DNA from 2 places in the Kitasatospora sp. NEAU-CNBT7 genome. Region 2 is predicted to be linked to the other one. Evidence: riboswitches for the same ligand, from Rfam matches in the RefSeq annotation. Region 2 holds a riboswitch; the other holds the start of a gene.
What was found. A riboswitch is a leader RNA that binds a small molecule or an ion and turns the genes downstream of it on or off. The one in region 2 is predicted to bind thiamine pyrophosphate.

Region 1 (4,401 bases), on a different contig from region 2:
CGTCGGTGCACAGGTACAGCCGGGCGTCCGCCAGCGCGGTGCGGGGGTCGGCCGTCACAGCAGCATCGCCTGGGCGCGGCGCTTCACCTCGGTGCCCCGGTTCTCCCGCAGCGCCTGGATCGGGCTGCCGGGCAGCGACGGGTCCTCGGTGAACATCCACTCGAGGATCTCCTCGTCGTTGAGCCCGCAGTCGCGCAGCACGGTCAACGTCCCGACCAGGTGCTTCACCGGCCCGGTGGGCTCGATGAAGTCGGCGGGCACCTGCAGCGAGTTGTTCTCGCCGCGGCGGACGGCCAGCAGGGTCCGGTTCCTCACCTGGTCCCGGACCTCGGTGATCTGCACCCCCCACAGCTCCGAGATGTCGGGCAGGTAGAGCCACGCGGGGACAAGGGCTTCAATCTTGGGATCAATCTTGCTCACGCCCCCAGCCTGCCACCTCCCGAGGCCCTCGCGCACCACCTCCCCGGCCGGGCCCCGCCGCTCCCCCGGTCGGCCACCCGGCCGGCCCCCGGTCAGGACCCCGGTCCGGCGGCCGCCGCCTTGAGCTGGACGGACGGGTCCGCGGCCAGGGCGCGGTCGAGCACCGCACCCCGGTCGATCAGCCGCTTGGCCTGGTTGAGGTCGCGCGGGCGGTCCACCGACAGGGTCGCGACCAGCGCCCCCTGACGCAGCCACAGCACCGACCAGGACGCCTCCTCGGGCGAGCCGCGGTGGATCAGCTCGTCGGCACCGGCGTGCCGGCCCGCGTACTGGACCATGTGCCCGAACTGCTCGGACCAGAAGTACGGCACCGGGTCGTAGGGGGTGTCGGCGCCGAGCATCACGGCGGCCGCGGCGCCGCCGGACTGCAGCGCGTGGTCCCAGTGCTGGACGGCCAGCCGGGTGCCGGAGCGGGCCGAGGGGTAGGAGACGCAGTCGCCCACCGCCCACACGCCGGGGGCGGTGGTGCGCAGCCGGTCGTCGACCAGGATCGCGCCGTCGGGGTCGAGTTCCACCGCGGAACCGGCCAGCCAGCCGGTGGCGGGACGGGCGCCGACGCCGACCAGCAGTTCGTCGGCGGCCAGCCGGGTGCCGTCGGTGAGCACCACCGCCGCGGGTTCGGCCGCCAGGACGCCGACCCCGCAGCGCAGGTCGACCCCGGCGGCGGCGTACCAGCCGGCCATCGCCGCGCCGACGGGTCCGGGCAGCGCTCCGGCCAGCGGGGCCGGTCCCGCCTCGACCACGGTCACCTCGCAGCCGAGCTGCCGGGCCACCGTCGCGGTCTCCGCGCCGATCCAGCCGGCCCCGGCGAGCACCAGCCGCACGCCCGGGCGCAGCCGTTCCCGCAGCGCGAGGGCATCGTCCAGGGTGCGCAGCAGGCGGGCGCCGGGGGCGCCGGGCAGCGGCCGGGGGGCGGCGCCGGTGGCGATCACCAGGCCGTCGTACGGGAGCTCGCCGGCGTCGGTGTGCAGCACCCCGGGGTGGAGGGCGAGGGCGCGGCGGCCGGGCAGCAGGTCGATGCCGAGGTGGTCCCAGTCGATGTCGAAGGCGGTGCTGTCGGCCTGGCCGAGCAGCACGTTCTTGGAGAGCGGCGGCCGGTCGTAGGGGCGGTGCGGCTCGTCGCCGAGCAGCGAGATCCGGCCCTCCCAGCCTCCGCGCCGCAGGCCCAGGGCGGCCTGGGCGCCCGCCATGCCCGCCCCGACCACGACCACTCGTCCGGTTCTCTTCAGTTCGACCACCGGGTCAGCCTATCCAGCGGGGTGTCCACCCTCCGTACGCACCTTCGGGATGGGCGGCGCCCGGCGTTATGGTGGACGGGCACCTCACACGGGAGCCCGGTGCACCGGGCTGAGAGGCGGGCTGGTGCGGCCTGCGACCGTCCGAACCTGATCCGGGTCATGCCGGCGAAGGGAGTTACCGACTTTGGCACGGACATCTGCGGCCGGGACGCCGGCGGCGCGCACGCCCGACGTGCTGGTGATCGGCGGCGGGATCATCGGCCTGGGCGTGGCCTGGCGGACGGCGCAGCGCGGACTGGCGGTCGCTGTCGTCGACCCGGCGCCGGGCGGCGGGGCGGCGCAGGTCGCGGCCGGCATGCTGGCGCCGGTCACGGAGCTGCAGTACGGCGAGGAGCCGCTGCTGCGGCTCGGGATGGCGTCGAACGAGCGGTACGCCGACTTCGCCGCGGAGCTGACCGCCGCCACCGGCCTGGACACCGGCTACCGCCGGACCGGCACGCTGGCGGTGGCGCTGGACTCCGACGACCGCGAGGAGCTGCGCGAGCTGCTCGCCTTCCACCAGCGGCTCGGACTGGAGTCGCACTGGCTGACCGGCCGCGAGTGCCGCAAGCTCGAGCCGATGCTGGCCCCGGGAGTGCGCGGCGGGCTGCAGGTGACGGGCGATCACCAGGTGGACGGCCGGCGGCTGGCGAAGGCCCTGCTGGCCGCGTGCGAACGCGAGGGCGTGCTGCTGCACCGGTCCGAGGCCGCCGCGCTGCTGGTCGAGGACGGCCGGGCCACCGGGGTCCGGCTGGCCGACGGCTCCGAGCTCACCGCCGGGCAGCTGGTCCTGGCGGCGGGCTGCCGCAGCCACCTGCTGCCGGGGCTGCCCGCCGGGGTGCTGCCGCCGGTCCGTCCGGTCAAGGGCCAGGTGCTGCGGCTGCGGATCCCGCAGCCGTACGCGCCGTTCCTGTCCCGCAACGTGCGGGCCGTGGTGCGCGGGCAGCACATCTACCTGGTGCCGCGGGCCGACGGCGAGCTGGTGATCGGGGCGACCAGCGAGGAGCTGGGCCACGACACCACCGTCACCGCCGGCGGCGTGTACGAGCTGCTGCGCGACGCGCACGAGCTGATCCCCGGCATCACCGAGCTGCCGCTGGCGGAGACCGGTGCCGGGCTGCGGCCCGGCTCGCCCGACAACGCCCCGCTGCTCGGCCCGACCGCACTGCCCGGCCTCACCGCCGCCACCGGCCACTACCGCAACGGCGTGCTGCTCACCCCGGTCACCGCCGATCTGATCGCCGAGCAGCTGGCCACCGGTGTGCTGCCCGGACTCGCCGCCCCCTTCTCCCCCAGCCGCTTCACCGCAGAGGTCCCGTCATGAACCAGATTCCGCTCACCGTCAACGGCGAGCCCCGCGAGCTGCCCGCCTCGACCACGCTGGCCGAGGTGGTGGCCCAGCTGAGCAAGGCGCCCTCGGGGGTGGCCGCGGCGCTCAACGAGGCGGTGGTGCCGCGCGGGTCGTGGACCGCGACGGTGCTGAGCGCCGGCGACCGGGTCGAGATCCTCACCGCCGTCCAGGGCGGCTGAGCGCCGTGGCGGACGACGTTCTCACCATCGCCGGGACGGCCTTCACCTCCCGGCTGATCATGGGCACCGGCGGCGCCCCCAGCCTGGACGTGCTGGAGCAGGCGCTGCTGGTCTCCGGGACCGAGCTGACCACGGTCGCGATGCGCCGCGTCGACCCCGGCACCCAGGGGTCGGTGCTCGACGTGCTGACCCGCAACGGCATCCGGGTGCTGCCCAACACGGCCGGCTGCTTCACCGCCGGGGAGGCGGTGCTGACCGCCCGGCTCGCCCGCGAGGCGCTCGGCACGGACTGGGTGAAGCTGGAGGTGATCGCCGACGAGCGGACCCTGCTGCCCGACCCGATCGAGCTGCTGGACGCCGCCGAGACGCTGGTCGACGACGGCTTCACGGTGCTGCCGTACACCAACGACGACCCGGTGCTGGCCCGCAAGCTGGAGGACGTCGGCTGTGCGGCGATCATGCCGCTGGGTTCGCCGATCGGCTCCGGCCTCGGGATCCGCAACCCGCACAACTTCCAGCTGATCGTGGAGAACGCGGGCGTCCCGGTGGTGCTGGACGCGGGCGCCGGCACCGCCTCCGACGTGGCGCTGGCGATGGAGCTGGGCTGCGCCGCGGTGATGCTGGCCTCCGCGGTGACCCGGGCCCAGGACCCGGTGCTGATGGCCGAGGCGATGCGCCGGGGCGTGGAGGCCGGGCGGCTCGCCCACCGGGCCGGGCGGATCCCGCGCCGGTTCCACGCCGAGGCCTCCTCGGCGATGGCCGGCCGGGCCGAACTGGACGTGCGGGAGCGCCCGGCGTTCTGACCGGGTCTCAACTTCGGCACAGACCGGCCCGCGACGGGCAGGCCCCGGGCCCGCCCGGGGCCTGCGCCTCTACACTCCTCTGGTGGACATGACGCTGCGCGACCCCCTGATCGGAACGCTGCTCGACGGCCGGTACCGGATCGAGCAGCGGGTCGCCGCCGGTGGGATGTCCACGGTCTACCGGGGGCTGGACACCCGGCTGGACCGGGTGGTGGCGCTGAAGGTGATGCACCCGTCGCTGGTCGGCGACAGCGACTTCACGGCCCGGTTCATCCGCGAGGCCAAGGCCATCGCCCGGCTGGCCCACCCCA
Region 2 (4,401 bases):
GACCTGACGGCCGAGGAGGTGCCGGTGCTGCGGGCGCTGGTCGAGCGCAGCGGGGCGGCGGATCTGGTGGAGAAGCGGATCGACGAGCTGATGCGGGAGTCCCTGGCCGCCCTGGACGCCGCCCCCCTCGCCCCCGGCCCCACCCGCACCGTCCTCCTCTCCCTCGCCGAAGCCGCCACCACCCGCAAGTACTGACCCCCCGGGGAATCCAGGAGCGCCCACCGGGAGACGGGGGCACCCCCCAGGGGCGCGGGGAACTGCGCGAGGTCGGAAGCGGATCACCGTTCAGCCGGGGTCGGTGACCGAGTTGCAGGTGGTGCCCTGCCGTTTCGCGCAGTTCCGCCCCCAGCCTTCGGCCGGGAGGTGCCCCCAGCGCCCCTATGGGTGCCCCCCGGCGCCCCTGAAATCCACCGCGCGTCCGCCGGGAGGTGTCAGCGGTTGCGGAGGCGGCGGGCGAGTTCGGCGGCGGCTGCGCCCGGGTCGTCGGCTGCCGTGATGGCGCGGACGACGACCACCCGGTCGGCGCCGGCCGCGAGGACCTCGTCCAGGTTGGTGAGGTCGATGCCGCCGATGGCGAACCAGGGCCGGTCGGTCGGCTGCTTCGCCGCGTACGAGACCAGCGAGAGCCCCGGTGCGTGGCGGCCGGGCTTGGTGGGGGTGGGCCAGACCGGGCCGGTGCAGAAGTAGTCGACGCCGGCCTCGGTCAGCGCGGTGTCGACCTCGGACTCGGCGTGGCAGGAGCGGCCGATCAGCACGTCGGGCCCGAGGATCGCCCGCGCCGCCGGCACCGGCAGGTCGTCCTGCCCGAGGTGCAGCACCTGCGGCCGGGCCGCGTGCGCCACGTCGGCCCGGTCGTTGACCGAGAAGAGCTTGCCGTGGCGGCGGGCCGCGTCGGCGAAGACCTCCAGGTACTCGAGTTCCTGCTTCGCCTCCAGCCCCTTGTCCCGCAGCTGGACGATGTCCACGCCGCCGGCCAGCACCGCGTCCAGGAACTCGGGCAGGTCGCCCTGCTCGCGGCGGGCGTCGGTGCACAGGTACAGCCGGGCGTCCGCCAGCGCGGTGCGGGGGTCGGCCGTCACAGCAGCATCGCCTGGGCGCGGCGCTTCACCTCGGTGCCCCGGTTCTCCCGCAGCGCCTGGATCGGGCTGCCGGGCAGCGACGGGTCCTCGGTGAACATCCACTCGAGGATCTCCTCGTCGTTGAGCCCGCAGTCGCGCAGCACGGTCAACGTCCCGACCAGGTGCTTCACCGGCCCGGTGGGCTCGATGAAGTCGGCGGGCACCTGCAGCGAGTTGTTCTCGCCGCGGCGGACGGCCAGCAGGGTCCGGTTCCTCACCTGGTCCCGGACCTCGGTGATCTGCACCCCCCACAGCTCCGAGATGTCGGGCAGGTAGAGCCACGCGGGGACAAGGGCTTCAATCTTGGGATCAATCTTGCTCACGCCCCCAGCCTGCCACCTCCCGAGGCCCTCGCGCACCACCTCCCCGGCCGGGCCCCGCCGCTCCCCCGGTCGGCCACCCGGCCGGCCCCCGGTCAGGACCCCGGTCCGGCGGCCGCCGCCTTGAGCTGGACGGACGGGTCCGCGGCCAGGGCGCGGTCGAGCACCGCACCCCGGTCGATCAGCCGCTTGGCCTGGTTGAGGTCGCGCGGGCGGTCCACCGACAGGGTCGCGACCAGCGCCCCCTGACGCAGCCACAGCACCGACCAGGACGCCTCCTCGGGCGAGCCGCGGTGGATCAGCTCGTCGGCACCGGCGTGCCGGCCCGCGTACTGGACCATGTGCCCGAACTGCTCGGACCAGAAGTACGGCACCGGGTCGTAGGGGGTGTCGGCGCCGAGCATCACGGCGGCCGCGGCGCCGCCGGACTGCAGCGCGTGGTCCCAGTGCTGGACGGCCAGCCGGGTGCCGGAGCGGGCCGAGGGGTAGGAGACGCAGTCGCCCACCGCCCACACGCCGGGGGCGGTGGTGCGCAGCCGGTCGTCGACCAGGATCGCGCCGTCGGGGTCGAGTTCCACCGCGGAACCGGCCAGCCAGCCGGTGGCGGGACGGGCGCCGACGCCGACCAGCAGTTCGTCGGCGGCCAGCCGGGTGCCGTCGGTGAGCACCACCGCCGCGGGTTCGGCCGCCAGGACGCCGACCCCGCAGCGCAGGTCGACCCCGGCGGCGGCGTACCAGCCGGCCATCGCCGCGCCGACGGGTCCGGGCAGCGCTCCGGCCAGCGGGGCCGGTCCCGCCTCGACCACGGTCACCTCGCAGCCGAGCTGCCGGGCCACCGTCGCGGTCTCCGCGCCGATCCAGCCGGCCCCGGCGAGCACCAGCCGCACGCCCGGGCGCAGCCGTTCCCGCAGCGCGAGGGCATCGTCCAGGGTGCGCAGCAGGCGGGCGCCGGGGGCGCCGGGCAGCGGCCGGGGGGCGGCGCCGGTGGCGATCACCAGGCCGTCGTACGGGAGCTCGCCGGCGTCGGTGTGCAGCACCCCGGGGTGGAGGGCGAGGGCGCGGCGGCCGGGCAGCAGGTCGATGCCGAGGTGGTCCCAGTCGATGTCGAAGGCGGTGCTGTCGGCCTGGCCGAGCAGCACGTTCTTGGAGAGCGGCGGCCGGTCGTAGGGGCGGTGCGGCTCGTCGCCGAGCAGCGAGATCCGGCCCTCCCAGCCTCCGCGCCGCAGGCCCAGGGCGGCCTGGGCGCCCGCCATGCCCGCCCCGACCACGACCACTCGTCCGGTTCTCTTCAGTTCGACCACCGGGTCAGCCTATCCAGCGGGGTGTCCACCCTCCGTACGCACCTTCGGGATGGGCGGCGCCCGGCGTTATGGTGGACGGGCACCTCACACGGGAGCCCGGTGCACCGGGCTGAGAGGCGGGCTGGTGCGGCCTGCGACCGTCCGAACCTGATCCGGGTCATGCCGGCGAAGGGAGTTACCGACTTTGGCACGGACATCTGCGGCCGGGACGCCGGCGGCGCGCACGCCCGACGTGCTGGTGATCGGCGGCGGGATCATCGGCCTGGGCGTGGCCTGGCGGACGGCGCAGCGCGGACTGGCGGTCGCTGTCGTCGACCCGGCGCCGGGCGGCGGGGCGGCGCAGGTCGCGGCCGGCATGCTGGCGCCGGTCACGGAGCTGCAGTACGGCGAGGAGCCGCTGCTGCGGCTCGGGATGGCGTCGAACGAGCGGTACGCCGACTTCGCCGCGGAGCTGACCGCCGCCACCGGCCTGGACACCGGCTACCGCCGGACCGGCACGCTGGCGGTGGCGCTGGACTCCGACGACCGCGAGGAGCTGCGCGAGCTGCTCGCCTTCCACCAGCGGCTCGGACTGGAGTCGCACTGGCTGACCGGCCGCGAGTGCCGCAAGCTCGAGCCGATGCTGGCCCCGGGAGTGCGCGGCGGGCTGCAGGTGACGGGCGATCACCAGGTGGACGGCCGGCGGCTGGCGAAGGCCCTGCTGGCCGCGTGCGAACGCGAGGGCGTGCTGCTGCACCGGTCCGAGGCCGCCGCGCTGCTGGTCGAGGACGGCCGGGCCACCGGGGTCCGGCTGGCCGACGGCTCCGAGCTCACCGCCGGGCAGCTGGTCCTGGCGGCGGGCTGCCGCAGCCACCTGCTGCCGGGGCTGCCCGCCGGGGTGCTGCCGCCGGTCCGTCCGGTCAAGGGCCAGGTGCTGCGGCTGCGGATCCCGCAGCCGTACGCGCCGTTCCTGTCCCGCAACGTGCGGGCCGTGGTGCGCGGGCAGCACATCTACCTGGTGCCGCGGGCCGACGGCGAGCTGGTGATCGGGGCGACCAGCGAGGAGCTGGGCCACGACACCACCGTCACCGCCGGCGGCGTGTACGAGCTGCTGCGCGACGCGCACGAGCTGATCCCCGGCATCACCGAGCTGCCGCTGGCGGAGACCGGTGCCGGGCTGCGGCCCGGCTCGCCCGACAACGCCCCGCTGCTCGGCCCGACCGCACTGCCCGGCCTCACCGCCGCCACCGGCCACTACCGCAACGGCGTGCTGCTCACCCCGGTCACCGCCGATCTGATCGCCGAGCAGCTGGCCACCGGTGTGCTGCCCGGACTCGCCGCCCCCTTCTCCCCCAGCCGCTTCACCGCAGAGGTCCCGTCATGAACCAGATTCCGCTCACCGTCAACGGCGAGCCCCGCGAGCTGCCCGCCTCGACCACGCTGGCCGAGGTGGTGGCCCAGCTGAGCAAGGCGCCCTCGGGGGTGGCCGCGGCGCTCAACGAGGCGGTGGTGCCGCGCGGGTCGTGGACCGCGACGGTGCTGAGCGCCGGCGACCGGGTCGAGATCCTCACCGCCGTCCAGGGCGGCTGAGCGCCGTGGCGGACGACGTTCTCACCATCGCCGGGACGGCCTTCACCTCCCGGCTGATCATGGGCACCGGCGGCGCCCCCAGCCTGGACGTGC

Region 1: it holds a riboswitch for thiamine pyrophosphate, as region 2 does, so the genes downstream of both, thiO (glycine oxidase ThiO) here and thiO (glycine oxidase ThiO) in region 2, are expected to answer to the same signal.

The regions. Positions count from the first base shown of each region.
Region 1 covers NZ_JBXQQB010000034.1:71,614-76,014, forward strand. The annotation lists gene thiE (thiamine phosphate synthase) at 1-58, opposite strand, end outside; gene AC2TEW_RS31915 (Rv2175c family DNA-binding protein) at 55-420, opposite strand; gene AC2TEW_RS31920 (NAD(P)/FAD-dependent oxidoreductase) at 513-1,718, opposite strand; TPP riboswitch at 1,797-1,909, shown strand; gene thiO (glycine oxidase ThiO) at 1,903-3,081, shown strand; gene thiS (sulfur carrier protein ThiS) at 3,078-3,287, shown strand; gene AC2TEW_RS31935 (thiazole synthase) at 3,293-4,090, shown strand; gene pknB (Stk1 family PASTA domain-containing Ser/Thr kinase) at 4,179-4,401, shown strand, end outside.
Region 2 covers NZ_JBXQQB010000012.1:199,640-204,040, forward strand. The annotation lists gene AC2TEW_RS18425 (polyprenyl synthetase family protein) at 1-195, shown strand, start outside; gene thiE (thiamine phosphate synthase) at 432-1,079, opposite strand; gene AC2TEW_RS18435 (Rv2175c family DNA-binding protein) at 1,076-1,441, opposite strand; gene AC2TEW_RS18440 (NAD(P)/FAD-dependent oxidoreductase) at 1,534-2,739, opposite strand; TPP riboswitch at 2,818-2,930, shown strand; gene thiO (glycine oxidase ThiO) at 2,924-4,102, shown strand; gene thiS (sulfur carrier protein ThiS) at 4,099-4,308, shown strand; gene AC2TEW_RS18455 (thiazole synthase) at 4,314-4,401, shown strand, end outside.